DNA from 4 places in the Massilia sp. UBA6681 genome. Region 1 is predicted to be linked to each of the others. Evidence: predicted binding sites of a transcription regulator. Region 1 holds the regulator's gene; each other region holds the start of a gene.
What was found. Region 1 encodes sigma-54, which starts transcription at its own class of promoters, with help from an activator protein. Its sites were predicted from a motif close to TGGCANGNAANCTGCTTT; they were not measured.
Positions count from the first base shown of each region.

Region 2: the regulator sigma-54 is predicted to act here: its motif matches at 1,506-1,523, upstream of B2R83_RS12035 (PEP-CTERM sorting domain-containing protein).
Region 3: the regulator sigma-54 is predicted to act here: its motif matches at 5,448-5,465, upstream of B2R83_RS03830 (PEP-CTERM sorting domain-containing protein).
Region 4: the regulator sigma-54 is predicted to act here: its motif matches at 4,523-4,540, upstream of B2R83_RS09875 (pilin).

Region 1 is NZ_DKJX01000031.1:2,233-10,021, reverse strand. It holds gene B2R83_RS04125 (monovalent cation:proton antiporter family protein) at 1-91, opposite strand, end outside; gene B2R83_RS04120 (KpsF/GutQ family sugar-phosphate isomerase) at 179-1,201, shown strand; gene B2R83_RS04115 (KdsC family phosphatase) at 1,201-1,731, shown strand; gene lptC (LPS export ABC transporter periplasmic protein LptC) at 1,760-2,362, shown strand; gene lptA (lipopolysaccharide transport periplasmic protein LptA) at 2,398-2,955, shown strand; gene lptB (LPS export ABC transporter ATP-binding protein) at 2,964-3,743, shown strand; gene B2R83_RS04095 (RNA polymerase factor sigma-54) at 3,759-5,231, shown strand; gene hpf (ribosome hibernation-promoting factor, HPF/YfiA family) at 5,289-5,642, shown strand; gene B2R83_RS04085 (enoyl-CoA hydratase/isomerase family protein) at 5,786-6,871, shown strand; gene rapZ (RNase adapter RapZ) at 6,947-7,789, opposite strand, start outside.
Region 2 is NZ_DKJX01000072.1:42,144-48,370, forward strand. It holds gene B2R83_RS12015 (HNH endonuclease) at 1-53, opposite strand, end outside; gene B2R83_RS12020 (hypothetical protein) at 66-794, opposite strand; gene B2R83_RS12025 (hypothetical protein) at 909-1,124, opposite strand; gene B2R83_RS12030 (hypothetical protein) at 1,121-1,273, opposite strand; gene B2R83_RS12035 (PEP-CTERM sorting domain-containing protein) at 1,562-2,173, shown strand; gene B2R83_RS12040 (hypothetical protein) at 2,359-2,919, opposite strand; gene B2R83_RS12045 (hypothetical protein) at 2,948-3,256, opposite strand; gene B2R83_RS12050 (DNA-methyltransferase) at 3,253-3,990, opposite strand; gene B2R83_RS12055 (recombination protein NinG) at 3,987-4,589, opposite strand; gene B2R83_RS12060 (hypothetical protein) at 4,586-4,792, opposite strand; gene B2R83_RS12065 (hypothetical protein) at 4,789-5,496, opposite strand; gene B2R83_RS12070 (hypothetical protein) at 5,435-6,227, opposite strand, start outside.
Region 3 is NZ_DKJX01000028.1:2,343-10,131, reverse strand. It holds gene B2R83_RS03855 (DsbA family protein) at 1-277, opposite strand, end outside; gene B2R83_RS03850 (hypothetical protein) at 441-1,097, shown strand; gene B2R83_RS03845 (3-hydroxyacyl-CoA dehydrogenase) at 1,237-1,995, shown strand; gene ggt (gamma-glutamyltransferase) at 2,059-3,879, shown strand; gene B2R83_RS03835 (class I SAM-dependent DNA methyltransferase) at 3,893-4,504, shown strand; gene B2R83_RS03830 (PEP-CTERM sorting domain-containing protein) at 4,550-5,413, opposite strand; gene B2R83_RS03825 (patatin-like phospholipase family protein) at 5,772-6,929, shown strand; partial or broken gene B2R83_RS03820 (ligand-binding sensor domain-containing protein) at 6,926-7,789, shown strand, end outside.
Region 4 is NZ_DKJX01000057.1:64,872-72,660, forward strand. It holds gene recA (recombinase RecA) at 1-582, shown strand, start outside; gene recX (recombination regulator RecX) at 606-1,064, shown strand; gene B2R83_RS09860 (DUF2889 domain-containing protein) at 1,562-2,137, shown strand; gene sucC (ADP-forming succinate--CoA ligase subunit beta) at 2,209-3,378, shown strand; gene sucD (succinate--CoA ligase subunit alpha) at 3,397-4,278, shown strand; gene B2R83_RS09875 (pilin) at 4,603-5,082, shown strand; gene B2R83_RS09880 (alpha/beta hydrolase family protein) at 5,159-7,228, opposite strand; gene B2R83_RS09885 (flagellar brake protein) at 7,326-7,789, opposite strand, start outside.

The DNA of each region.
Region 1 (7,789 bases):
GCATCGGCGGCAGGTGCAGCATCCGGAAGGCGACCACGCCCAGCACGGCGCAGCCCAGCAGGAGCAGGGTCAGTTCAAGTCCGGAATGCATCTGCCACGGTTGTTTTTTCGTTATCGTTGTAGTGGTTTGTTACGACTGGCAAGTTTTTTGCTTATCCAATTCGGATATACTGCCACTATGAGTTTAACCGATGAAAAAATAATGCTGAAAAGTTTTGACGCGGACCAGGCCCGCCGTGTGCTGGAGCTGGGCCGCGAGACCCTCGCCATCGAAGCCGACGCGATCCGCGCCCTGCATGCGCGCCTCGGCGACGACGACAATTTCGTGCGCGCCGTGCAGCTGCTGTACGGCTGCACCGGGCGCGTGGTCGTCTCCGGCATGGGCAAGTCCGGCCACATCGGCCGCAAGATTGCCGCCACCCTGGCCTCGACCGGCACCCCGGCCATGTTCGTGCACCCGGGCGAAGCCGCCCACGGCGACCTGGGCATGGTGACCACGCATGACGTGTTCATCGCCATTTCGAATTCCGGCGAATCGTCCGAGCTGCTCGAGATCCTGCCGGCCATCAAGCGCATGGGCACCCCCGTCATCTCGATGACCGGCAAGCCGCACTCGCGCCTGGCCAAGCTGTCCGAGATCCACCTGGATATCTCGGTGGCCAAGGAAGCCTGCACCCTCAACCTGGCGCCGACCACCAGCACCACCGTCACCCTGGCCATGGGCGACGCGCTGGCCGTGGCGCTGCTCGACGCGCGGGGTTTTCGCGAGGAAGACTTCGCCATGTCGCACCCGGGCGGCGCGCTGGGCCGCCGCCTGCTGACCCACGTGCGCGACGTGATGCGCAGCGGCGACGCCATCCCGGCGGTGTCCCCGGACACCCCGCTGACGCGCGCGCTGCTGGAAATCAGCCAGAAGGGCATGGGCATGACCGCCGTCGTCGACGAAGAGCGCCGCCCGGTCGGCGTGTTCACCGACGGCGACCTGCGCCGCCTGATCGAGCGCGTGACCGATTTTTCGAACATCAGCATCCGCGACGTGATGCACGCCAACCCGCGCCGCGTCCATCCGGAGCAGCTGGCGGTGGATGCCGTCGCCGTCATGGAAGAATTCCGCATCAACCAGATGCTGGTTGTCGACGCTGAAGACCGCCTGGTCGGCGCACTGCACATCCACGACCTGACCCGCGCCAAGGTGATCTGATGACGCCAACCGAATTCATGCAGCGCGCGGCGCGCGTCAAAGTGATGATCTTCGACGTCGACGGCGTGCTCACCGACGGCAGCCTCACCTACGGCCCGGACGGCGAAGTCACCAAGACCTTCAACGTGCTCGACGGCCTCGGCATCCAGCTGCTGAACAAGACCGGCGTCAAGACCGCCATCATCAGCGCACGCAAGTCGCCGATCGTGGTCAAGCGCGCCGCCGACCTCGGCATCGCGCACGTCTACCAGGGCATCCACGACAAGCGCGTCGGCTTCGCCGAGCTGCTTGCCGCCACCGGCGTCACGCCGGAGGAATGCGGCTACATCGGCGACGACGTGATCGACCTGCCGCTGTTCACCCGCGTCGGCTTCGCCGTCACCGTGCCCTCGGGCCACCCGGAAGTGCAGCACCGCGCCCACTACGTCACGAAGAATGCGGGCGGGCGCGGCGCCGTGCGCGAGGTCTGCGACCTCGTCATGCGCGCGCAGGGCACCTACGAGCAGGCGCTGGCGCCGTATTTCGCGTAACACGGCGATATCGGACACGGGACACGACATGGTCACCTACAAGCGCACCGCCCACCGCTGGAAGCTCCTGACGATCATGATGATCGCGACCTTCTGCGCCTTCGGCAGCTTCTGGCTGGTGCAGGTGATGGAGCAGGAGGACGCCGGCGCCCGCCTCGGCGGGCCGGGGGACGAGCCGGACTACATCGTCGAGAACTTCTCCTTCGTGCGCATGACGGAAGAGGGCAAGCCGAGCTACGTGGTGTCGGGCAAGCGCCTGGCGCATACGCCGCTGAACGACGTGTCCCAGGTCGAGGCGCCGGTGATGCAGGGCATGACGCCCGGCCGGCCGCGCATGACCATCGTCGCCAACCGCGCCCAGCTCTACCATGAAGAGCACCGCGTCGAACTGCTCGGCAACGTCGACATCCAGCGCCCGGCCACGCCGACCAGCGAAGCGCTGCGCGTGCAGACGCAGGCGCTGACCGTGCTGCCCGACGAAGAAATCCTCAAGACCGACCGGCCGATCGAGATGCAGCTGGGGGCCGCCACCGTGACCGGCACCGGCATGGTGGCCAACAACGCGACCCAGAAGCTGCACCTGGCCAGCCGCGGCCAGATCGTCTATCCGCCACGCGCGCAGCGGCAGTAGCGCCGCGCCGCGTCAACCCAGGACAAAGCAAGAACATGAAAAAAATCATCGCTGCCGTATTCCTCAGCCTGGCCGCCTTCGGCGCCTTGGCCGAGCGTGCCGATTCGCTCAAGCAGGCCGTGATCAACTTCGATTCCCTCGACGTCGACGAGGTCACGCAGACCCGCATCCTGACCGGCAACGTCGTGCTCACGCGCGGCACCCTGGTGCTGAAATCCGACCGCGCCCTGGTGAAGGAAACGCCGGAGGGCTACATGAGCGTGACCCTGACCGCCAACAACGGCAAGCTGGCGACCTTCCGCCAGAAACGCGACGGCGGTCCCGACCTGTGGGTCGAGGGCCAGGCCCAGCGCATCGAATACGACGAGCGCGCCGAACTGGTCAAGCTGTTCACCAGCGCCGAAGTGCGCGAGCTGGAGGGCGGCCGCATGACCAACGAGATCAAGGGGCCGTTCATCTCCTACGACAACCGCCGCGAAGTCGCACAGGTGCGCAACGATCCTACCGGCCAGAGCAAGGTGGGCGGCGGCCGCGGCACCCTGATCATCGCGCCCCGCCGTACCACGGCGCCAGCCGAAGGTGCAAAGCAATGACGGCAGCCATGAGCGCAAGCACCGACGCAGCGGCGACCGCGGTCGAAGGCTGCAGCACCCTGATCGTCAAGGGCCTGCAGAAGAGCTACGGCAAGCGCCTGGTGGTGCGCGACGTGTCGCTGCAGGTGGAATGCGGCGAAGTGGTGGGCCTGCTCGGCCCCAACGGCGCCGGCAAGACCACCTCCTTCTACATGATCGTCGGCCTGGTGCCCTCGGACGCCGGCACCATCGACATCAACGGCACCGACATCTCGAGCCTGCCGATCCACCGCCGTGCGGTGCTGGGCCTGTCCTACCTGCCGCAGGAAGCCTCGGTGTTCCGCAAGCTGACGGTGGAGGAGAACATCCGCGCCGTGCTGGAACTGCAGCGCGTGGACGGCAAGCCGCTCACCCGCGACCAGATCAGCGAGCGCCTCGACACCCTGCTGGCCGAACTGCAGATCGAGAAGCTGCGCGAGAACCCGGCGCTGTCGCTGTCGGGCGGCGAACGGCGCCGCGTCGAGATCGCGCGGGCGCTCGCGACCAACCCGCGCTTCGTGCTGCTCGACGAACCCTTCGCCGGCGTCGACCCGATCGCGGTGATCGAGATCCAGCGCATCGTGCGCTTCCTGAAGGAGCGCAACATCGGCGTCCTGATCACCGACCACAACGTGCGCGAGACGCTCGGCATCTGCGACCGCGCCTACATCATCAACCAGGGGGCGGTGCTGGCCTCGGGCCGCCCTGACGACATCATCGCCAACGAATCCGTACGGCGCGTGTACCTCGGCGAGCACTTCAGGATGTAATCAAGAGCACCAGGCATGAAACAGTCTCTCCAGCTACGCACTTCGCAGCACCTGGCGCTCACGCCGCAGCTGCAGCAGTCGATCCGCCTGCTGCAGCTCTCCACGCTCGAACTGCACCAGGAGATCGAGCAGATCCTGCACGACAACCCGCTGCTCGAACGGCTCGACGATCCGCTCGACCGCTCGGTGCGGCTGCTGGCGGACGGCGCGATCAATACCGCGCCGGCGAATGGCGAAGCGCCGGCGCCCCAGCCGCAGGAAGGGCAGGAGGGCGCGAAGGCCGAGCCCGAGGGCGCGGACGGCGAAGACCATGGGGAGCGTGCCGATGCCGATGCGGATTGGGGCGGCGAAGGCGGCGGCGCGCGCAGCGGCGACGACGAGGACGGCCGTCCGCAGCTGGAAGCCGACGGCATCACGCTGCGCGAGCACCTGACGGAACAGATCCGATTGAGCTGCTGCAGCCTGCGCGACCGCGCGCTGGCCGAGCTGGTGATCGATGCGCTCGACGACAACGGCTACCTGGAAGAGCCGCTCGACGACATCCATGCGCGCCTGCCGGCAGAACTCGAGATCGAGATGGACGAGCTGCGCTGCGCGCTGGCGCTGGTGCAGAGCCTGGACCCGGTGGGCGTGGGCGCGCGCAGCGCGGCCGAATGCCTGGCCCTGCAGATCCGCCGCATGCCGGGCGTGCCCCTGGTGACGCGGCGCCTTGCCTTGAAGATCGTCGAAGGCTACCTGACCTGGTTCGCGCAGCGCGAATACACCAAGCTGAAAAAGGCGCTCGACTGCGACGACGAAGACCTGCGCGAAGTGCAGGCCGTGGTCCGCCAATGCAATCCACATCCCGGCGCGGCCTTCGGTTCGGGGGTATCCGACTACGTGGTGCCGGACGTGATCGTGCGCCGCGCCAAGAACGGCTGGCAGGTGTCGCTGAACCCCGACGTCATGCCCAAGCTGCGCGTGAACTCGCTGTATGCGAACCTGCTCAAGCAGGGCAAGAGCGAAAGCCAGATGGGCGCGCAGCTGCAGGAAGCCAAGTGGCTCATCAAGAACATGCGCCAGCGCTTCGACACGATCCTGCGTGTTGCCGAGGCAATCGTCGAGCGCCAGCGCAACTTTTTCAGCCACGGCGCGGTTGCCATGCGCCCTCTTGTTTTGCGTGAGATAGCTGATACACTAGGCCTACACGAGAGCACGATCTCGCGTGTAACCACGCAGAAATACATGCTGACCCCGCACGGCATGTTCGAGCTGAAGTACTTCTTCGGAAGCCACGTCGCCACCGAAGCGGGGGGAGAAGCCTCCTCGACGGCGATCCGCGCGCTTATTGCGCAATTGACAGGAGCAGAAGACCCTAGGAATCCTCTATCCGACAGCAAGATCGCGGAGATGCTCGGGGAACAAGGTATGGTCATTGCGCGCCGGACGGTTGCCAAATACCGCGAAGCGCTCAAGATTCCTCCCGTCAGCCTCCGTAAATCCCTGTAAAGCACTGCCCACTCTCACCTTGTGGCGCGGGCAGGGCACCTTCCCAAAGGAGTGTGTATGAACCTCACAATCAGCGGCCACCATCTCGAAGTCACACCCGCCATCCGTGAATACGTTCAGAATAAGCTCGAGCGCATCACCCGCCATTTCGACCACGTGATCGACACCCACGTGTTCCTCGCCATCGATAACCTCACTGAAAAAGAAAAACGGCAAAAGGCCGAGATCAACCTACAGGTATCGGGCAAGATTCTGCATGTGGCGAGTGCTGCGCAAGATCTGTATGCGGCCATCGACACCTTGATGGACAGGTTGGACAGGCAGGTTCTGAAACACAAATCCATGCTGCAAAATCATAACCACGTGGCGCACAAGCGCCTTCCGGACAACGGAGAAGCCGCTGCCGCGTAATTCATACGGGTAGCCGCAAAACACAGCAAGGGCGTCTGAGGGGACGCCCTTTTTGCTTTTGTACAATACCTGTTACTTTTCTACGCTTCCGTTTGTACAAATGTTCTGTAGAATGCATGTCTTTTCGATCACAGAATACCATCATGACCGATACCGTCCTGACCCGCGTTGCCAACCGCACCGGCGTCATCACGCTCGACCGGCCGAAGGCGCTGAACTCCCTCTCGCTCGACATGGTGCGCGCCCTGAGCGCCATCCTGCTGCAATGGAAGGATGACGCGGGCATCGACGCGGTGGTCATCACCAGCAGCAGCGAGAAGGCCTTGTGCGCCGGCGGCGATATCCGCTTCTTCCACGAGATGGGCCACGTCGGCCCGATGGGCGGCAGCGCGCTGCTGGAAGACTTCTTCACCGAAGAATACGCACTGAACCACCTGATCCACTTCTACCCGAAGCCCTACATCGCCGTGATGGATGGCGTGGTGATGGGCGGCGGCATGGGCATCGCCCAGGGCGGCCCTGGCTGCGGCCTGCGCATCGTGACCGACCGCACCAAGATGGCGATGCCCGAGGTGAACATTGGCCTGTTCCCGGACGTCGGCGGCAGCCACTTCCTGTCGCATGCGCCGGGCCAGCTGGGCCAGTACCTGGGCCTGACCGGCCTGACCATCGGCGCGGCCGATGCGCTGTACGTGGGGCTGGCGGACGTGTACGTGCCGGGCGCGGAACTGGCCGGCCTGATGGCGCTGGTCGACACGACCCCGGGCGCGCAGCTGCCGGCGGCGATCCGCAGCCATGCGGCGCAATTCGCGGGCCAACTGGGGCCGAGCGAACTGCAGGCGCAGCGCGGCGTGATCGATGCGCACTTCGGCGCCGCCAGCGTGGCGATGATCATGGCTTCGCTGGGTCGTGACGAGAACCCGTTCGCGCAGAAGGCGCTGAAGGCGATGCGCCAGCGCTCGCCCCTGATGATGTGCGTGACCCACGAACTGCTGCTGCGCGGCGCCTCGCTGGACGTGGCGGACTGCCTGCGCATGGAGCGCAACCTGGTGCGCCGCAATTTCGAGCATGGTGAAGTGCTGGAAGGCGTGCGGGCGCTGGTGATCGACAAGGACAACCAGCCGAAGTGGAATCCGCCGACGCTGGAAGAGGTGAGGCCCGAGATGGTGGCGCGCTTCTTCGAGCCGGTGTGGCCGGAGTATGCGCACCCGCTGCGGCACCTCACCTGAGACCTGCTTTTCGTAGCGTGGGCGGGGAACCCGCCCACGCTACGATTCGCGGCAGAGCAACAGCCGCGGGCCGTATCACCCCGCCGCGTGCTTCGGCTGCTCGCGGTGACGAATGATCACCCGCTCGGTCTGCCCGAAGTAGGCCCCCAGCCTTTCCGCCATGTAGACCGAACGGTGCTGCCCGCCGGTACAGCCCACCGCCACGGTGAGGTAGGACCGGTTGTCCGTCTTGAACGAGGGCAGCCACTTCGCAACAAAAGCGCGAATATCTTCCAGCATCTCCACCGCGCTCTGCTGGGCGTCGAGGAAGGCGATCACCGGCTGGTCGCGGCCCGTGAGCGGGCGCAGCGCCAGGTCGTAGTAGGGATTGGGAATCGCGCGCACGTCGAACACGAAGTCGGCGTCCAGCGGCACGCCGACCTTGAAGGCGAAGGATTCGAAGAACAGGGTCAGCGGGGCATGCTCGAGGTCGGCCAGTTCCTTGACCCAGGCGCGCAGCTTGTTGGCGGACAGTTCCGAGGTGTCGATCACGTGGCCCAGGTTCTCGATCGCCGACAGGCGCTCGCGTTCCTCGGCGATGCATTCGATCAGGGTACGGCGCGAGGCCGGATTCTCGCCCGGGCGCAGCTCGTGCGACAGCGGGTGGCTGCGCCGCGTTTCGGAGAAACGCGCCACCAGCGAGTGCGTGCTCGAGGTCAGGAACATCACCTTGACGTTGTGGCCTTCCTCTTTCAGGTGGCGCACGCTCACCGGCAGTTCGACCAGCGATTCGGCACTGCGCGCATCGACCGCGACGGCGATTTTCTCCGTGCCTTTTTCACTGACCGCGTAGACCAGGGCCGGCAGCAGGGCCGGCGGCAGGTTGTCGACGCAGTAGTAGCCTGCGTCTTCCATGACATTCAGGGCAACCGACTTGCC
Region 2 (6,227 bases), on a different contig from region 1:
ACCCAGGCGCTGTCGTAGCCGCGCTCATGTCGGCTCTTAGCACCCCAGGCCATTCGCTTCTCCGCTTAGAGCAGGGTCAGAACCTTATCCTGTCTGCTCATGTTGTCTCTGGCCCATGCAGGGCGAAGGTTAGGTAACGCCCAGCACTGCCGGAAGGCGTCCGAGTCCTCCTCGAGGATGCCAAACGCGGCGACCGGGATGATGTGGTCGATGTGAATCTCGCCAGCCATGAACCGATCCCAGCTCATGCCCTTGGTGAACTGCCGCTCTAGGTGCGCGCGGAGATCATCAGCGGTGTAGCCGAGCAGCTCGGCCATCCGTCGCCCGCTGCGCCTCTTCTGCAGTGTCACCCGAAGCAGGGCGCGAATGCGATGCTTAAGGGTGAACTCCAGATCAGTGCCGTAACGCGCGTGAAACGCAGCCTTGCTCTTTGGGCGCCGGCGCTCGTTCAGTGCATCTAGGTTCGCCGCACGGTACTCGCGCATCTTCTTAAGCCGATCCTCGTGGTTCCTGTAGTGCCGCTCCAGCGCTCGCTGCCGCTGCGCCTCGGCATTCTCTGCGTAGTAGGCGCGGCTCACCTCGGTCAGCCTATCTCGGTTAGCGGCGTAATGCTCTCGACGCTTAGGCAGGCGTTCTTCTCGATGCTCTGCGTGGTCGGCAGCTCGGCATACGCGGCATACCTCGCGGCGACCATCAGGGCTTTTCTTCTTGGCGTGGAAGAACTCGGCTGTTGCTGGCTTGGAAATTTTGCAGCGCGTACAAGTACGGAATACGATACTATCGGCTTCAGCCATGATGACTCCTGAGGTCAGATTGGTTAGAGCCTGGTCGGTGTTAGCGCACCTGCCGGGCTCACCCATCTTACCTACCTCTGCGAGTCAGTGCTTCGTTTGCCCGCTCACCTTCCCTCATGCTGCCTCCAGCAGTAGTGCGACGGCCTCGTCGATGGGCAAGCGGTCGAGCCCCTTCTTCTGCAGCATCTCGCCGATCCGCTCAGCCCTGGCCAGCTGCTCACACAGGGCGGCAAGCCGGGTTGCGTCATCGACAGTGGCGATCATCGCCGGGCGCATGCCGGTGACAGCGCGGACAATGACGCCTCGGTAGACCTCAGCCTCGGGGCTCATGGCCTGGCGTCGATGATTGACTGCTCGCGGCATACCTGCACAAGGATGCGCAGCCACAGCACTTCCGCTTCGACGCTCATCGCAGACCTCAGAATAAAAAAGCCCCAGCTGTGCGAGCTGGGGCGAAGATGCTGATTGATCGTCAGCATTGGAGACACTGCAGTAAAAAGCCGCCAGCGCAGGGGCCTGCGTGGCGGCTAAACGACCAGCCATGCCAACACCACTGGTCGAGCTTCGATTGTAACTGGTAAGCTAACTAATTAGCAATACGATAAGGTGTAATGCGGCGCGCATAGAAAAGCGTCGGCAGCCTTTACATGGGCAACGTGGAGCGCACTTAGCCGGCGCCCATCCCTATGATTCTGCAGGAATATTACTTGCTGGCACGCTGATTGCTCTAGCAGCTGAAGCCATCCAACTCATATTTAGGGATAGACATGAAAAAACTAATCGCTATTGCAGCAGCAGCTCTGCTGTCGGCCAACGCCTCAGCTGGCTACGTTCAGTATGACTTCACCGGCCCCATTACTGGATTCGTGATCCAGCATGATCACAATGGATCCATTGCGTTCTACAACATGATGGTACAGGTGCCATATCCCGATCACGAGCCGAGCTCCATCGGCTTTCAAATCTACCCATCGCCTAGTGTAAATCTCGCGCACGGAGGTACTACGTATTTCCGGAACGGCCCGACGAACTTTACTACTTATAACCCGGATGCAGACAATAGCTGGGCGATCCTCGATGTTACCTTTGCGCGCTCGACCGGCGGAGCGTTTGCGTACACTGCAAAGTACTCCACTGCGTACTGGAACATCGACGGATGGCATTACGCAAACGGCACGCTCAACGGGCTCGCTACTAAAGGGGAGGTCAGTCCACATATAGCTGCCAGCCTGGATGCTGAGGGCGGTTATGACAGCTATGTTCGTCCGGTCATCCCAAGATACATTGGCCCGGGTCGCGTTCCGGAACCAGGCAGCTTCGCCCTTCTGGCGATCGGCGCCTTGGGCGTCGCCGGCCTGCGTCGTCGCAAGCCGCAGTAATAAGCAAAAAGCCCGCTGACCTTTCGGCGCGGGCTTGGTATGGGCGAGCACAGCCAGCAAGGGTGCTGGGTGTTCGCCTGCCTCGGGTGACGGTGGCGCCGAAGCGCGCATTACGTGGATCGAGGGAATGAGGCCTACAGTTTACGACTGAAGGCCTGTCAATGCAATACGGCTGAGCAAATAAGCTACGCCGCCTTGCGCATCTTCGCGCCAGCCCGGGCACCATGCGACTGGAACATGCCTTCCAGCTCGCTGACCATATCGGCTATTTTCTCACGTTCGATGGCGCCGCCCTGGATCGGCTCGCTGCCGGTGCCGTGGCAATGCGTGCACGCCCGGCTCTCGCTAATCTTGGTCCCATTGCAGACCGTGCAGCCGCCTGCCAGCCAGTGCGCCAGGCTGACGCGGGCGATCTTGGCATAAATGGCGTGCGCCGCCTTGATGTCCCATTCGTGCTTGATCTTGAGCCAGCTGCGGGCGAGGCCCTTCTTCGTCACCTCCTCGGTCCAGACGCGGAGCAGGGCGCCCAGGCCATACGTGCCGCTTTCGATTGCCTGGCGCGGCACGCCGGCCAACTTGGCGCGGGCGAGCATCGAGCCGAAGACGCTACCGGAGCCGCCCGTCAGGTCGGCCAGGGCGGCGGCAATTAGCGGCTCGGCTTGTTGATGCTGGGCGTCGTCCATGAGATTCGACGCGCTCAATGCGTGGATGTAGCGATCTGCGAATCCCATGATGTTCTCCGTCACACGACCCTCCCAGCGTATCATATTCGACCTAATTTTTTCCGAAAATAAACTGTAATCTGGAAATATTATTAAACTCAGCCACACCATAGAGCGAGTTAACTACGGTGGTCCACGCTGCTTCGATGAACGATGTTCGGTCACACTTCGCCGCCAGGTCTTGGAGCGCCGCGAGAAACCGGGCGCTTCCGTCTTCTATCGTGTCGCAGCTGCGCACCTGGGCGCCGGTGAGGGCGTTCAGGCGGGCGCGGCTGTCGGCGGGCGTCATGCCGGCCAGGTCGGCGGCCAGGTCGGGCATATGCCGGGCGATCCAGGAGCGGAGCTGATCGGTGTGGGTCACGCTGCAAGCTCCAGCGGCAGGAAGATCCGGCGCTGTGCGGTACCGAAGTGCTCGGCGTCCTGCTCAATGCCTGTGAATGCGCGGCCAGTATTCCGGCACGCCACGCCGGTAGTGCCGCTGCCCATGGCGTTGTCCAGCACGTGGTCGCCGGGGTTCGAGTAAGTCCGGATCAGGTACTCCATCAACTTCACCGGCTTTTGTGTCGGGTGGTAGTTCCCGCGCTGCTTGTCGCTGGAGAAGAACTGCACGCTGCGCGGGTACCGGCTGGTTGAGTCGTACTCGGTCAACTTCAGCGCCTTGCCGTAGCACTCGCTGTTGACTGTGCGGCGCGAGGTCTTCTTGCGGGCATGGCCGTGGGTGAACTGCGGGTTGTAGGTTGGCTGGGCCGGCGCGAACACGAGTACTGACTCGTGCGCACGGAGCGGCGCCCGCTTGGCATTCAAGAACCCGGTTGCGTTTCCCTTTTCCCACACCAGGTCGTACAGGAACCAGTCAGGTTTGCTCATCACAAGCGCACTGGTGAAGGGCTGCGCTGCAGTCAGCACGACGGCGCCACGCGGCTTGAGCACGCGGGAGTACTGCTCCCACATCGGAGCGAGCGGGATCACCGAGTCCCAGGCGCAGCAAGTCGTCCCATACGGCAGATCGGCCAGGATCAGGTCGACGGTCCCGGACGGGATCTCCTGCATGCGCTCCAGGCAGTCGCCCAGCATCAGGTTTGCTTCGTGTCTCACGCCGCCTCCCTCTTCAGTTCGCGCAGCTTCGCGCGGTACGTGTCGCGGATCGCGATCAGCTCGTCGGCGGTCCACTTGGCCGGGCCGTTGTTCGCCTCCAGCGCCTCGACACGCGCCAGGCCGATGCGTGCTATCAGGCCGATGCGGTAATCGACCGCGCGGCCGGCGCCGTGCCGGTTGCAGACGGTGAGCTGCCGGTGCGCGTTGTCCTCGTTGAAGCGCAGGTGCGGCGCGCTGCCGGTGCTGCGGTAGTGGCCACAGTCCCAGTTCGTGCCGGTCAGGTACTGCTTCTCCGACGTCCGGCCACAGCAGATGCAGGGCTGATCTTTGTCGCGCTCACGGATGAAAGCGTTGAAGGCGACCTGCGCGGCCTTGAGGTGGTCGGAGCGCGTCTTTAGCGCGGCCTTGCGCTCGCGGGTCTGTTTGGCGTCCAGGCGCTTGCGCTCCTCTGCAGCGTGCACGGCGGCGCACTCGGCGCCACATACCTTGTGCATCATGTTCCGCGGCTGGAAGCGGGTAGGGCAGCCCTTGACGGCGCACTTGCGGGTGCGCGCGGGCTTGAGGGTGCTGGTGCGGGCGATGGGGGCGCTGCGGATCATGCTGGTTCTTTCTGTTGGTGTTTTTCTGCGAATGCCCTGCGCGGCGCCTCATCCCTGGCGCGCAGGAACAGCACGCACGGCTGGTCATCCCAGGCCGCGACCTTGTCGAAGCCGGCGCAGTAGCCGCGGCCCTGGGCGGCTTCCTCGCTGCGGCCGACGATGGAGAACTTGCTGCACATGACGCAGGGCGGGTGCTGGCTCACGGCGCCTCCGGTTTGATGTCGAGGGCTTCGCGTGCGAATCGCGCCTGGATCGGCAGAATCGGTTCGCCGGCAGCCTCTTGCTCGAGGATCTTGCGGGCCCAGCGCTTCGCGTCGCGGCCGGCACCATCCTTGACCACCGCGGCTGCGCCCAAGTCACGCAGGCGTTGCGCCGCTTCCTCTCGGCTGGTCTTGGTCTTGCCCGGGGCGGCCAGTGCGATCATTGGCTGCGGGATCTCGGCCCACTCGCCCAGCTCGAGCTGCTTCGTGAGCGCAGCCTCCCAGCGTGGCTTGACCTGGCTGTAGGTCTGCTCGCGCAGGTCGTGCGACAGCGGCATGGCGGCCCAGTAGATCGCCGGGTGCGACCATTCGCCGTACTTGCCAACCTGCCGCGCCTGGACGCCGGCTACGGCCTCGTAGTACGCCACGGTCGGGTCGAGCGGCTTGCGGCACAGCTTCTTGAACTCGGGCAGGGTAGGTGGCCAGTCACGAGTCTCGAGCGCCTTCAGCCCGCGCTGGATCTCGATCGGCTGGTAGCCGGCCAGCTCCTGCCCCCAGTGCGCGACCAGCTCGTCAGTGCTCGTGGCGCCCCACTGGTCCGTGAATTTCTTGCCGTAGCTGAGCAGCATCTTGTGCAGCAGCTTCTCAACCCAGCTTGCGGGCAGGGGCGTCGTTGAGGTCGATGATGGTGCGGCTGTCAGGTTCATGGCTTCGGTTCTTTCCGGTCAGGCGGTCGGCCCAGTCTTTCGCTTTATCGTTGGCGGATTGGTAGCCCTGGGCGGGCCCGGCGCGCTGGTCCTTCAGCACCCAGTCGGCCTCGAAGCCGGCCCAGCCCCGCGAGCAGCAGAGGGTCAGCGCGGACTCAAGCGACAGCCCGGCTTTCGCAGCCTCGGCAAGGAAGGTCTTCAGGACGGTAGGGGTCACAGTGGCGCGCTTCGACTTGCGCAGGGCAAGCCAGTCGGCAGCGGTTTGTTCGCTGACACCGTTGGCGAGCAGGTCGGGAAGAGGGTCGAACGTCGGCGCAGCCGGCGCTTTAGTTTTTGACTTTGCCTTTGGTTCTTTCTCTTCTTCTCTACTCTTCTCTTCTCTAGGCGTGACTTGGCGTGACGTGGCGTGACATGGCGTGACGGTTGTCTCTTCGCCATCCTTGGCACTGTCACGCTCACGTTGCGCACGCTTACGCTCGGTAGCGGTGTTGTCGACGCGCTCGCGCTTCGGCTGGCGATCGTCCCAACGGGTAACGCGATCCTCGGTGATCAGGCCGCGGGCCTTCATGGCTTCGATGATCCGGGCCGTGGTGCCGTCATCAGCGCCCAGGAGGAAGTCGGTAGCTTCGGCATCCAAGTCAACATAGGCGCCGCGATCAGTGTTCGCACTGGCCTGCTCGAGCACGAGCGCCCATACGGCGATGACGTCGCCGACGCGCGCGCCGGCCTTC
Region 3 (7,789 bases), on a different contig from region 1:
GGTGCTCGAACAGGGTGTCGTGCATCTCCCAGAACTTGCCCTGGGCGCCTGCCGCCTCCGCCGCCTCGGCCGCGCTTTCCGCATACGGGTGCATGCCGAGCGGCAGGTGGCGATAGACCAGCGCGATGCGCTCGCCGTACTGCTTCTGCAGCCCGCTCAGTGTCGGGTGGGCCCGCGCGCAGTAGGGGCACTGGAAATCCCCGTATTCGATGATGACGATGTCGGCATCGGGATTGCCCCGTACGTGGTCGCCTTCCACGATCTCTACCTGCCTCATGCTCGCTCCTGAGAATGTGATGGAGCCGATCTTCGCACGCTCCTCCACAGCTGCGCCGCCCGTTACCGTTCAACAATCATGTGAGGAAGTGTTTCGCGTGCGCCGAACGCGCCGATGCGGGCAGATAATGGCCTGTCCAATATCCATTCGCTCGAGGTGCACCATGCGTCCCATCCAGTCCATGATTGCCGTGCTGTTCGCCCTGGGTCCGGCGGCAGCGCTGGCCCAGAACCAGGTGCCGGCCCAGCCGCCGACGGGCAAGCCGGTCGACGACAGCGCCACGTATGGCCCGGTGCTGAATCCGCAGCAGCCGACCCCGGCCAGCACGCAGGCGGCAGGCGAGGCCCGGCCGCAGGCGCAGGAAGAGCGCGCCGGCCAGCCGCCGGTCACCAGCAAGCAGAACGAAGTCGATCCTTCGGCCCGTCCGGCGCCCGGGACCGGACAACCGGCGACTCCGACCCCGCCGCAGGCCCCGGCCCAGCCGCAAACCCAGCAGCCCAGGACCCAGCAGGAACTCCAGGGCAAGCCCGAGCGCCAACAGCAAACCAAGAAACAGGCCCAGCGCCGTCCGGGCGCGGTCCAGCGCATCGAGCCCACGCCGCGCATCGCCGCGCCAGGCCCGGCGCCGGTCCCGCGCGCCGGGGTAGCGGCCGCGCCCGGCCCGGTCGGTCCGCAGTCGAGCCAGGTGGTGAGCTGCGTGGGCGGCACCTGCACCGACGTCAACGGCACGACCTATAACGCGAGCGGCCCGGGCAATGTCGCGGTCAGCAGCAGCGGCCGCGCCTGCACGACCAACGGCACCACCGTGCAGTGCCTTTGATCTGGCGGAATCATCGCGTTGGTGAATGGTTTTTCTTGCCAAAAGTTCGCTACAATGCCGGCTGTTTGACGTTTACGTTAACGTAACGTTCGCGTAAGCCGTCATCACAGCGGCACTAGAACTTTTAAAAGGGAAAACCATGCAAATTCAGAACAATGTGTTCATCGTGACCGGTGGCGCGTCGGGCCTGGGAGCAGCCACGGCGCGCATGATCACGGAAGCGGGCGGCAAGGTCGTCATCGCCGACGTGCAGGCGGAGGCAGGCGCCGCGCTGGCGGCCGAATTGAAAGGCCAGTTCGTCAAGTGCGACGTCACGCAGGAAGCGGATGGCCTCGCGGTCGTGGACGCGGCCACCAAGCTCGGCACTTTGCGCGGCCTGGTCAACTGCGCCGGCGTGGCGCCGGCCGTCAAGACCGTCGGCAAGGACGGCCCGCACCCGCTGGACGCCTTCCAGCGCGCGGTGAACATCAACCTGGTCGGTACCTTCAACATGTGCCGCCTGGCGGCCGACGCCATGGGCAAGACTGAAGCAGGCGAGTACGGCGAGCGCGGCATCATCATCAACACCGCCTCGGTCGCGGCCTTCGACGGCCAGATCGGCCAGGCCGCCTACGGCTCCTCGAAGGCTGCGGTTGCCGGCATGACCCTGCCGATGGCGCGCGACCTGGCGCGCAGCGGCATCCGCGTGATGACCATCGCCCCGGGCATCTTCGAGACCCCGATGCTGATGGGCATGCCGCAGGAAGTGCGCGACTCGCTGGGCAAGATGGTCCCGTTCCCGCCGCGCCTCGGCATGCCGAAGGAGTACGCGCACCTGGCCAAGGCCATCATCGAAAACGTGATGCTCAACGGCGAAACGATCCGCCTCGACGGCGCGATCCGCATGCAGCCGAAGTAAGCTTCCTGAAGGCTCTTGCCAATTGTTGTAGGATTGGCAGATGTCGGGCGCATGGCGCAAGCCATGCGCCCGTTTTGCTTTTGGAGAAACGATTTGAACAATACGAAGTTGCGCGCTACCTCCCTGGCCCTGGCCCTGGCCCTGGCCTCTACCGTCCAGCCGCTGCTGGCGCAGGACACTCGCCAGGCGGCCCCGGAAGCCGCCACCGGCTACACCACGAAGCCCGGCTGGCCCGCGAAAAAATACATGGTGGCCGCGGCCAATCCGCTGGCGGTGCAGGCCGGCTACCAGATCCTGCAGCAAGGCGGCAGCGCGATCGACGCGGCGATTGCCACCCAGCTGGTGCTGACCCTGGTCGAGCCGCAGTCGTCCGGCATCGGCGGCGGCGCCTTCCTGGTCCACTATGACGGCCGCAAGACCCAGGCTTTCGATGGCCGCGAGACCGCGCCCTCGAAAGCCGACGAGCGCCTGTTCCAGCGCCCCGACGGCACGCCGCTGTCGCGCCTTGATGGCATCGTCGGCGGCCGTTCGGTCGGCGCGCCGGGCGTGCTGCGCATGCTCGAGCTGGCGCACAAGGAGCATGGCAAGCTGCCGTGGAAGGCCTTGTTCGCGCCCGCCATCCGCTTGTCAGAAGAGGGCTTCGCGGTCAGCCCGCGCCTGCACGCGCTGCTGTCCGGCGACCGCTACCTGCGCAAGGACCCGGAAGCGGCGCGCTATTTCTACGGCAACGGCGGCCAGCCTTGGGCCGTCGGCCACATCCTGAAGAACCCGGCACTGGCAAAGACGCTGCGCGAGATCGCCGAGGGCGGCGCCGACGCCTTCTACCGGGGCCGCATCGCGCGCGACATCGCCGCCAAGGTGCAGGGCCACCCGACCAACCCGGGCCTGCTCAGCGCCGCCGACATCGCCGCCTACCAGCCGAAGGTGCGCACGCCGGTGTGCAGCGATTATCGTGCCTATACCGTGTGCGGCATGCCGCCGCCATCCTCGGGCGGCATCGCCGTCGCCCAGATGCTGGGCATGTTCGAGACCTTCGACATGAAGGCGCTCGCGCCAGGCAACGGCGTCCCGGGCCCGGACGCGCTGCACGTGTTCAGCGAAGTAGGGCGCCTGGCCTATGCGGACCGCAACCGCTACGCCGCCGACGCCGACTTCGTGCCGCTGCCGGGGCGCGGCGTGCCGAGCCTGATCGACAAGCACTACCTGGCCACGCGTGCCAGGCTGGTGGGACCGCGCTCGATGGGCGAGGCCCCGGCCGGCAAGCCGCCCGGCATGGAGATGGCCTGGCACTGGGGCAAGGACAATGCGATCGAAACGCCGTCGACCTCGCACGTGTCGGTGGTCGACGCTTATGGCGCGGGCCTGGCGATGACCACGACCATCGAAGATGCGTTTGGATCGCGCCAGATGGTGGACGGCTTCATCCTCAACAACCAGCTGACCGATTTCTCCTTCGCCTCGCGTGACGCCGACGGCCCGATCGCCAACCGGGTGGAAGCCGGAAAGCGCCCGCGCAGCGCGATGTCGCCCACCGTGGTGTTCGACCGCAAGACCGGCAAGCTGGTGCTGACGGTCGGTTCGCCGGGCGGCCCGGCCATCATCAACTACGTCGCCAAGGTGCTGGTCGGGACGCTCGACTGGGGCCTCAACGTGCAGCAGGCAATCGCGATGCCGAACTTCGGCAGCCGCAACGGCCCGACCGAACTCGAAGTGGGACGCTTCCCGTCGACCACCATCGAGGCCTTGAACGCGCGCGGCCACAAGGTGCGCCTGGGCGAGCAGACCTCCGGCCTGCACGGCATCCAGCGCATCGAAGTGCATGGGGTGCCGCTGTGGTACGGCGGGGCCGATCCACGCCGCGAAGGCGTGGCGCAAGGGGACTGAGGGAACCATCCGGATGCCGCGCCCGTCGACCGCCGCCGCTTACGACCAGCTGGCCGAACGCTGGCTGGACGGGGTATTCGACGGCAGCAACGGCCTGCATCAGCACGAGCGGGCGCTCGCCTTTCTTGCGCCGGTAGCCGATGGCTGGGCCCTCAACGTCGGCTGCGGCTGCAACACCCGTTTCAATCCGCTGTTGCGGCGCCATGACTTGCGGATCGAGGCTGTCGACCTGTCGGCGCGCATGCTGGCACTGGCGCAGGCGACCGACCCGGAGGTCGTCCTGCACCAGGCCGATATCCGTGATTGGCCGCTTCCCCGCGGCTACCGCTTCGTGGCGGCCTGGGACAGCATCTGGCACGTCCGTCTGCAAGACCAGCGCGCACTCATGCTCAAGCTGATGCGCGCGCTCGAGCCGGGTGGGGTCTTCCTCTTCACCGCGGGCGGGCTGGACCGGGCCCATGAACACGTCGATGCCGCGATGGGGCCCGAGGTCTACTACGGCACGCTCGGGATACCCGGCCTGCTCGCGGTGATCGAGGAGGCCGGCTGCCTGCTACGGCACCTCGAGTTCGACCAGCATCCGGAACAGCACTTGGTCGTCATCGCGCAGCGCCCAGATAAATAATGCCGCCCGCTGCAGATCGGGCGGCATGCCAGGTCGGGAACTCCCTTACGCCTTGCGGCGCCTGCGCTGCGAGACCAGCGCCGCCAGGCCCAGGCCGATCAGGACCGTGGACGCCGGTTCCGGAACTTCGCCAGTGGCGCCGCCTTCCCCCGAGCCGCCACCGATGGAACCACTATCAATCGAGCCGCCGCCAGTGGAACCGCCACCATTGGAACCGCCTTCGGTCGAGCCACCGTCCGTGGAACCGCCGCCGGTCGAGCCACCGCCTGTGGAACCGCCGCCGCTCGAGCCGCCCTGGTTTCCATCGTTCTGCACTGGAGGCGGCGTATAGATACTGGCGGGAATGAGACCTTGCACGCCGATGCCGCCGGTCTTGCCTCCTGCGTCGCCGATGTGGGCGGCGAAGCCGTAGCCGCCGGGTTGCCCCTTGTTCTTTGCAGTGCTCGGAGTGAATGCATCCAGGGAAAGGGCGGCCATGCTGAGGCTGAATTCGAGCGGACTGCCGACCTTGCTGGAAATGCCGCCGCTGTTCAGCTTGAAGCCATGCGTGAACATGCCGTCTGGGGTCAGGTTGAACGGTCCTCCGCTCAGCACTCTGAAGGCGCTCCCGGTGTAGTCGATGACCGCATTCTGGTAGGCGCTGGCCAGGCTGAAGCCGAAGCTTGGGCTGTCGCTGGGGCCCGTCCCGGCAAAATAATAATTGTCAGCCAGGCTTACCTTGACGTCGACACGGTCGGCCGATGCCTGGGTCAACTGGACCGTCACGGGGCTACCAGTAAAGGTGGCGGACGTGGACAGGTTGTATGTATACGACGTGCCGACGGCAATGGGCGTGGCGTGGGCTGCAAGCGACACGCTGGCAAACAGTGTCACAGCAGCAATTTTCTTCAGGACTTGGATTTGGTTCATATAATAGTTATAACAAATATTGATTCTCTGCATTTAAGCAAGTTGCGTGCCAATTGATTCAAGTGATTGAATTTATAGGTTTTACATTGATCTTCACGTCCAAAGAAAATAAAGCTGTAAAATTTTCCGACAGTAAATTACTGTTGTTAAAATAGAATTTGTCCGGTTTTGGCTGTGCTCACTTCACTATCTGGCGAAAAGACTCTTTCTATACGTAAATTCCCTCGCTGCTAGTAGGGCGCCTTTCCCGCTTCCTGTGGCTAAAAAGCCTGGACAAGCCAGACTCGATCCATATATTTCCCAAGAGATACCTGACTTTTGCTAAGCTTCGCGGGTGGACAGTGGAGCAAAAACAGGCCTGGTCCTCACAGGCGGTGGAGCACGCGCCGCCTATCAGGCCGGCGTGATGCATGCGATCGCCCGCATCCTTGCCGACGCCGGCCGTCCGGCCCTGCGCTCTCCCTTCGACATCATCTGCGGCACCTCGGCCGGCGCGCTCAACGCCACCGCGCTGGCCTGCCGCGCCGACGACTTCAACAGCGCCGTACGCGGCCTGCTGAACGTCTGGGAAGGCGTCAGCGCCCACCAGGTCTACCGCGCCGATTCGCTGGCCGTGCTGCGTTCGGGCGCGCGCTGGCTGTCGCTGCTGTCCTTCGGCTGGCTGCTGCGCAAGTGGCACGCTTCGCCGCCCCAGTCCCTGCTCGACAACACCCCGCTGGCCGGCCTGCTGCACCGCGCCCTCGACCTGCCGCGCCTCGATGCCGCGCTCGCCGACGGCGTCCTGCATGCGCTGGCGATCACCGCTTCCTCGTATAGCAGCGGGCATCACATCACCTTCTACCAGGCCGCGCGCGAGATCGCGCCCTGGCTGCGCCATCAGCGCCTGGCGCTGTCGACCCAGATCAGCGTCGAGCACCTGCTGGCGTCGAGCGCCATTCCCTTCATATTCCCGGCGGTGCCGCTGTACCTGGGCGGCCGGCGCGAATACTGCGGCGACGGTTCGATGCGCCAGCTGGCGCCGATCGCGCCGGCCATCCACCTGGGCGCGACGCGGGTGCTGGTGGTGGGGGCGGGGCGCATGTCGGAAACGGCGGCCGCCGCCCCGCCAGGTTCGGCGACCAGCGGCGGCTATCCGAGCCTGGCGCAGATCGCCGGCCATGCGCTGTCCTCGATCTTCCTCGACAGCCTGGCCGCCGACATCGAACGCCTGCAGCGCGTCAACCAGACGCTCGAGCGCGTGCCGCCCGAGGCCCGCGCGGCGCTGCCGCTGCGCCGCGTGGAACTCCTGGTGATCGCGCCGTCCGAACGGCTCGACGACATCGCCCTGCGCCACGTGCACAGCCTGCCGTCGCCGGTGCGCACGCTGCTGGGCGGGATCGGCGCGCTTGAAACGCGCGGCGCGGCGCTGGCTTCCTACCTGCTGTTCGAAGGCAGCTATACGCGCGAGCTGATCCGCCTCGGCGAACACGATACCCTGGCCCGGCGCGACGACGTGCTGGCCTTCTTCCCCGAATGAACGCGCTGCTCCGATGGTGTGCGGCGGCGCTGCTGCTGGTGCTGAGCGTGGGTGCGCTGGCCGCGCCGCCGCGCCCGACCCTGCGCTTCGAGCACCTGTCGGTGTCCGAAGGCCTGGCGCAGGAGACCGTGCTGGCGGTGGTGCAGGACCGCGACGGCTTCATGTGGTTCGGCACCCAGAACGGCCTGTCGCGCTTCGACGGCTACCGCGTCATCAACTACCGCACCGTGCCCGGCAAGCCGCGCTCGCTGTCGAACAGCTGGGTGCGCGTGCTGCACCTGGACCGCCACGGCCGCCTGTGGCTGGGCACCGACGGAGGCCTGAACCTGTACGACCCGGTCACCCAGTCCTTCACCCTGTTCGTGCCGGAAGAGACTGCGCGGCGCGGCAACGGCAACCGCCACATCAATGCCATCGTCGGCGACGGCCGCGACGGCCTGTGGATCGGCACCAACGACGGACTGCAGCACTTCGACACCACGCTGCGCCGCTTCACCACCTGGCACCACGAGCGCGGCAACGAAGCGAGCCTGAGCGACGACAACGTCAACGCGCTGGCGCTGGACGCCGGCGGGAGGCTATGGATCGGCACCGGCGGGGGACTCGACAGCCTGGTCACCGGCAAGGACGCCGGGCGCGCGCGCATCGAGCACCACCCTGGCGGCCTGGGGCCGCGCGGCAACCCGGTGCATGCGCTGATGGTGGACGGCCAGCAACGCCTGTGGGTCGGGCGCCTGGGCGGGCTGGAACGGCGCGTGCTCGACGGGCCGGATGCGGGCAAGGTACGCCGCTTCGGTCCTGAAGACGGCATCGGCCCGTGGTGGATCACGACCCTGTACCGCGACGCCGGCAATGAAATC
Region 4 (7,789 bases), on a different contig from region 1:
GGCGACTCGCTCCCGGGCCTGCAGGCGCGACTGATGTCGCAGGCGCTGCGCAAGCTGACCGGCTCGATCAACCGTACCAATACCCTGGTCATCTTCATCAACCAGATCCGTATGAAGATCGGCGTGATGTTCGGCAGCCCGGAAACCACCACCGGCGGTAACGCGCTGAAGTTCTACGCCTCCGTGCGCATGGACATCCGCCGTACCGGCTCGATCAAGTCGGGCGACGAAGTGATCGGTAACGAAACCAAGGTCAAGGTCGTCAAGAACAAGATCGCGCCGCCGTTCAAGGAAGCCCACTTCGACATCCTGTACGGAGAAGGCACCTCGCGCGAAGGCGAAATCCTGGACCTGGGCGCCGACAACAAGATCGTCGAGAAGTCGGGTTCGTGGTACAGCTATAACGGCGAACGCATCGGCCAGGGCAAGGACAACGCCCGCCAGTTCCTGAAAGACCGTCCGGCACTGGCACGCGAAATCGAGAACAAGGTCCGTGCTGCGCTGGGCGTGCGCGAACTGCCGCCGGTCCTTGCTGCTGTCGAAGACAGCGGCAAGGACAAGCTGAAGGCAGTCGGCGAGTAATCGCCGGTTCGCGGAAGTAGTCGATGCCGGCACCCCAGCTGAGCCTCAAGGCGCGCGCGTTGCGTTATCTCTCGATGCGCGAGCACAGCCGGCTCGAGCTGGGGCGCAAGCTGGCCCGTTATGCCGAGGAGGGCGATGACGTGGAAGCCCTCCTGGATTTCCTTGAGAAGAACAACTGGCTGTCGCAGGAGCGTTTTGCCGAATCCCTGATCAACAGGAAGGCAAGCCGCTTCGGCAACAGCCGCGTGATGGCCGAGCTGCAAAGCCACGGCGTCAACGGCGAAGCGCTGGACGAGATCAAGGCCGCGCTCGCCGACAGCGAAACCGCACGCGCCACCGAAGTCTGGCGGCGCAAGTTCGGCACCGTCGCCGCCGATGCGGCTGAGCGTGCCAAGCAGATGCGTTTCATGCTGCAGCGTGGTTTCTCCCAACGCGCTGCACGGATCGCAATGCAGGGCGCTCCCGACGACGACGAGCTGTAAACAGGCTGGAGTTCGAGCCTGTTGCCCTGACGAGCCGGCCTGGCCCCAGGCTTGCTCTGACGATATGCCAGGCGTGGCCGCAGGCCTGATGTATCACCCTCGATCATTGCGCTTCTTCTATATAGAAGCATGCTCCGGCGCCAGCGTGGAGCGTCATCCCCGATATGCCCAGGCATATTCCTCAACGGACGATGGCGCTGCACGCTGGCGCTGTGCGTTTACGGAGCCTGTGCGGCGCGCCGCTGTCGAGATTGGTCTTGCCAACCCGCCAGACCCGTCCAGCCAAAGTAATATTGACGGCTCAGCAAGAAACCCGTCCGATCTTGCCTGCAGTGCAGCAAAAAGGCCGCTGTTGCAGTGCAACCGCCAACGCCGTGTGCTAAACTTTCACGGTTTAAGCAGCGCCGCATGAGCGGTTGTTGTCGTAGAAGCTACGGCAACGTGCATGAAGCACACTGGCTGCACCACTAACCGCCGCGTAAGCGGCATTGGTTTTTATGCCCCTGTCTCCTCCCGTATCGCGCTCGCTCCGGCATACGCGCGCCATCACCGTCGAAGCCTATGCGCGCGACGATGGCCTGTGGGATCTGGACGCCAGTATCCGCGACGTCAAAACCCGTGACATTTCGCTGCCTTCCGGTGATCGACCGGGCGGCATGCCTGTACACGACCTCAAGCTGCGCGTCACCATCGACCGCAAGCTGACCATCGTGGACGCCGAAGCCGCGTCCGATTCCGTTCCGTATCCCGGTTTTTGCGAGACCATCGGCCCTGCTTACAAAAAGCTGGTCGGCCTGTCGCTCATGAACCACTTCCGGCTGCACCTGAAAGACCGCCTGTCCGGCGTGCTCGGCTGCACCCACCTGACCGAATTGGCCCAGGTGCTGCCTACCGCAGCGCTGCAGGCCTACGCCGACGACGTGTTCGACGATCGCGGCGGCGCCGACGCAGATGCGAATAAAAGCGCGGCCGAACGGCCTTTCGAGCTCGACCGTTGCCATGCGCTGCGCAGCGACGGACCGGCCGTGGCCACCTACTATCCCCGCTGGTCGATCAAAGCCGTGTCGGGTTAGGATTCGCTGTTTGTCATTTTGTAATTCAACCGTATTACTCATTCAGTACATAGATAAGAAGGGAAGCCAGCATGAAAATCCATGAGTATCAGGGCAAAGAAATCCTCCGAAAATTCGGAGTGACCGTTCCGCGCGGCATTCCGTGCATGAACGTGGAAGAGGCCGTGAAGGCAGCTGAAGAGCTGGGCGGCCCGGTCTGGGTCGTCAAGGCGCAGATCCACGCAGGCGGCCGCGGCAAGGGTGGCGGCGTCAAGGTTGCCAAGTCGCTGGAACAGGTCAAGGAATACGCCGACCAGATCATGGGCATGCAGCTGATCACGCACCAGACCAGCCCGGAAGGCCAGAAAGTCCGCCGCCTGCTGATCGAAGAAGGCGCTGACATCAAGAAGGAACTGTACGTTTCCCTGGTGACCGACCGCGTCACCCAGAAGGTCGTGCTGATGGCCTCGTCGGAAGGCGGCATGGACATCGAAGAAGTCGCGCACAGCAACCCGGAAAAGATCCACAACGTCGTGATCGAACCGTCGGTCGGCCTGACCGATGAGCAGGCCGACGACGTCGCCCGCAAGATCGGCGTGCCGGAAGCGTCGATCGTCGACGCGCGCACCAACCTGCAAGGCCTGTACAAGGCCTACTGGGAAACCGACGCATCGCTGGCTGAAATCAACCCGCTGATCCTGACCGGTTCGGGCAAGGTCATCGCCCTGGACGCGAAGTTCAACTTCGACTCGAACGCCCTGTTCCGTCACCCGGAAATCGTCGCCTACCGCGACCTGGACGAAGAAGATCCGGCTGAAGTCGAAGCATCGAAGTTCGACCTGGCCTACATCTCGCTGGACGGCAACATCGGCTGCCTGGTGAACGGCGCCGGCCTGGCCATGGCCACCATGGACACCATCAAGCTGTTCGGCGGCGAGCCGGCCAACTTCCTGGACGTGGGCGGCGGTGCGACCGCAGAAAAGGTCACCGAAGCATTCAAGATCATGCTGAAGAACCCGGGCCTGAAAGCCATCCTGGTCAACATCTTCGGCGGCATCATGCGCTGCGACGTGATCGCCGAAGGCGTCATCACCGCATCGAAGGCCGTGTCGCTGCAAGTGCCGCTGGTCGTCCGCATGAAGGGCACTAACGAAGACCTGGGCAAGAAGATGCTGGCCGATTCGGGCCTGCCGATCATCTCCGCCGACACCATGGAAGACGCAGCGAAGCAGGTCGTTGCCGCTGCCGCTGGCCAAGCCTAATTCGCGAAGGAAATAAAAATGTCGATTCTGATTAACAAAGACACCAAAGTCATCACCCAAGGTATCACCGGCAAGACCGGCCAGTTCCACACCCGCATGTGCCGCGACTACGCGAACGGCCGTGAAGCCTTTGTGGCAGGCGTGAACCCGAAGAAAGCCGGCGAAGATTTCGAAGGCATCCCGATCTACGCATCGGTCAAGGAAGCCAAGTCGGAAACCGGCGCCACCGTGTCGGTGATCTACGTTCCGCCGGCAGGCGCAGCCGCCGCCATCTGGGAAGCCGTTGAAGCCGAGCTGGACCTGGCAATCTGCATCACGGAAGGCATCCCTGTCCGTGACATGATGGAAGTCAAGGATCGCATGGCCAAGGCCGGCTCCAAGACCCTGCTGCTGGGCCCGAACTGCCCAGGCCTGATCACCCCGGACGAGATCAAGATCGGCATCATGCCGGGTCACATCCACAAGAAGGGCCGTATCGGCGTCGTGTCGCGCTCGGGCACCCTGACCTATGAAGCAGTCGGCCAGCTGACCGCCCTGGGCCTGGGCCAGTCGTCGGCAGTCGGCATCGGCGGCGACCCGATCAACGGTCTGAAGCACATCGACGTGATGCGCATGTTCAACGACGATCCTGACACCGACGCGGTCATCATGATCGGTGAGATCGGCGGCCCGGACGAGGCGAACGCTGCTCAGTGGATCAAGGACAACATGAAGAAGCCGGTCGTCGGCTTCATCGCTGGCGTCACCGCGCCTCCGGGCAAGCGCATGGGCCACGCCGGCGCGCTGATCTCGGGCGGCGCCGACACCGCGCAAGCCAAGCTGGAAATCATGGAAGCCTGCGGCATCAAGGTCACCAAGAACCCGTCGGAAATGGCGCGCCTGCTGAAGGCCATGCTGTAATCTGACCAGTTCACGGTCGACGAGGACGGGGAGCGCGAGCTCCCCGTTTTTTTTACCACTCGGTAAATTTTTGGCATGCCATGACCAACGCGTTTGGTATGCATGACAAATTACGTTCCATAAACTGTTCAGCTGACAAAAATTGCTGAGCTCAAGTGACAAATTTTGTCACCGCTCAAGCCAAAACCTGTCCTGGCACGGCGTTTCCTTATCTCCCTGCTAATAAAATCAGCATTTTTCGGGCTGGCACACGCCTTGCATATAGGAAAGCGTGGCAACAAGCAGTAACCCAATTACCCGAAACACCACCCTGGAGAGATAGAAATGAACATCAAGCAAATGCAAACCAAGAAAGCTGAAGGCGGTTTCACCCTGATCGAACTGATGATCGTCGTCGCGATCATCGGTATCCTGGCTGCCGTGGCGATCCCGGCCTACCAGGACTACATCGCCAAGTCGAAGGCTGCTGCTGCCTACGCTGACATCGCCGCAGGCAAGACCGGTTTCGAAATGGCCGTCGTCGAAGGTATGCCTTCGGATGCTGACGGCGAGGACTACCTCAAAAAAGCTGGCCTGTCCGCCGCGACCGGTAACTGCAGCGGGATCGTTGCTGCTGCACCAGGCGCCAACACCGCTGTCCTGACCTGCACCATTAATAACCCGGGCCGTATCGGCGACGCACCGACCATCGCGCTGCATCGCTCGACCAGCGGCATCTACACCTGCGTGACCAGCGGATTCCCAGCGGACGACACCAAGTACACCCCGGCAGGCTGCGTGGCTACTGCCCCGGCTGATTCGTGATCCCTGTGAAGTAATTGCCGGCCGTGCATACGGCCAGCATCAAAAGAGACCGCCTCGGCGGTCTCTTTGTTTTGGCCTAGCGTTTTAGATAACGATCCAGCCAGTTCATTACCGTGCGATGCCACTGCACCGAATTCGCCGGCTTGAGCACCCAGTGGTTCTCGTCCGGGAACACGAGCAGCTGGCTGTCGATGCCCTTGCGTTGCAGTGCGGTGAAGGTGCCGAGCGCCTGGGCGGTCGGGATGCGGAAATCGAGGTCGCCCTGGATCACCAGCATCGGCGTCTTCCACTTGTTGACGTGGTGGACCGGATTGAAGCGCTCGTGATTGTCAGGCGCCGCGAAATAGGCGCCGCCGTTTTCCCAGTCCGTGAACCACTGTTCCTCGGTCGAGTAGGCCATGCCGCGGCTGTCGAACACGCCGTCGTGGTTGACCAGGCAGCGGAAGCCGTCGTTCCAGTTCCCCGCGATCCAGTTCATCATGTAGCCGCCGTAGGATGCGCCCAGGGCGCAGCTGCGTTCGCGGTCGAGCCATGGGAACTTTTTCGCGGCCGCTTCCAGGCCCTTCTGCAGGTCCACCAGCGGCTTGCCACCCCAGTCGCCACTGATTGAATCGGTGAATTTCTGGCCGTAGCCGGTCGAGCCATGGAAGTCGATGAACACGGTGGCATAGCCCGCGCCCGCATACACCTGGGGATTCCAGCGATAGCTCCAGCCGTTGCCGAAGCTGCCCTGCGGCCCGCCGTGCACGAGGAAAGCGATCGGGTACTTCTTGCCCGGTTCGGCATTCCAGGGTTTCATCACGTGCCCGTACACGGTCTCGCCATTGGCCCCGGCAAAGCTGAACTGCTCGTACTCGCCCCAGCGCACGTCGGTCAGGCGCTCGGCGTTCAGCCTGGTCAGCTGTCTTGGCCGGCCGCCGGGCTGCATGGCGAACAGCTGCGCACCGGAGGCCAGGTTGGCCTGGGTATAGACCACCGTATTGCCGCGCACGTCGAAGGCGCCGACCGCGCCCTTGTCGGTCAGCGCCGTCACCTTGCCGCTTGCGACGTCGACCGAGAACAGCCGGTGCTGGCCCAGGTCTTCGGCATCGACGATCAGGGCCTTGCCGTCGGCACGCCAGTGCAGGCTGCCGGCGGAGCGGTCCCAATCCGCAGCCAGCGTGCGCTTTGCGCCGCTGGCCACGTCCATCAGCATCACCTGGTAGCGGTCCGCCTCGAAGCCGGGACGCGCCATCGCCAGGTAGGCAAGGGTTTTCCCGTCAGGCGAAAACACGCCCTTGGTATCCCAGGCCGGGTTGTCGGCCGTGAGGTTGCGCGGGACGCCGCCCGCGGCCGGCACGGTGTACAGGTCGAAGTTGGTCGACCAGGCCTCGGTCTTGCCGGCAATGCGGGCCGCGAACACGATGGTCTTGCCGTCCGGGCTGAAGCGGAATTCTTCGCGGTCGCCGAAGGGCTTCGAGGGTACGTCGCCGTCGAGCGAGCCCGATAGCGCAACCGGCACGCTGTCGGCCTTGCCGGCGCTGTCGAGCGGCGCCGAGAACAGCACATTGTTGCGTCCGTCCTTCCAGGTGTCCCAATGACGTACGAACAGGCGGTCATACAGCTTGCCGCTGGCCTTGTCCTTGTCCTTCGCGTCAAGGCGCTGTCTGGTGCAGGCGAGATCCGCGCAGTCGCGGAAGACCGACAGGCTCATCGCCAGGCGGTCGCCTGCCGGCGAGATGCGGAAACTCTCCACGTCGAGAGGGAGGTCGGTGACCTTCACCGGCTCGCCCGCCGCGCCGCCGGCAATCGGAAGGCGCCACACTTGCGACGAGCCCGAACGGGACGACAGGAAATAGATGGCGTCGCCGGACGGCGACCATTCCGGTTCGGTACTGCTGGAAGCGTGACTGGTCAAGCGCTGCGGCGCCGCGCCGGCAGTGCGCAAGTCGAGCATCCACAGTTCGGTGTGGCCACGGTTCTTGCTCATGTCGGTGCTGCGCACGGTGTAGACGACGCGGCTGGCATCGGGCGACACGGCCGGGCTGCCCACCCGTTCCATGTTCACCAGGTCTTCCACGGTAAAGCCGCGCGGCGCCGCCGTGGCGCTCGTCGCGACAAGGGCCGCCGCCGCCATTGGCAGCAAACCCGACAAACGAATATTCATGCTCCATCCTTGTTGTCATCTGGCAAGTAGCAGGGCGCTGCTTACGCAGGCCGGCAATTTACCATGGACATCATTTGGAGCGGGGGAAGGCGCGTCCCTAGACGATCTTGAGCCGGTCCGCCAGCAGCGCCTCGTAGGTCATGTTCTGCAGCAGGGTGTAGTGCACCGGATCGAGGTCGACGAACTGGACGCCGTAGCTGTAGACATCGGGCTTGTCCGGCGCCGGCCGGGCCACCGTCATGTTCCGGATCGCGGCCAGGGTCTCCACCGGCACTTCCTCGTTGGTGGGCGGCGTCGCCAGCGTGAACGCCAGCGTGAGCACTTCGCTGTCGGCCGGCAGCGGATAGTTCGAGTCGATCCTGGCTCCGGTCACCGAGACGTTGGCCAGCGTGCAGGCGATCGGTGACGCGGCCCCACTCGCCTTGAATACACGCGCCGGAATGTCGGCCCTGACCCGCATCGCACCGCGCAGGCTGGTGCCCTGGATCGCGGTCGGGAAAGACAGGTGCACGTAGTTCAGCGGCCGCGGGAAGACCCGCTCGACCGAGCACGCGAACGAGC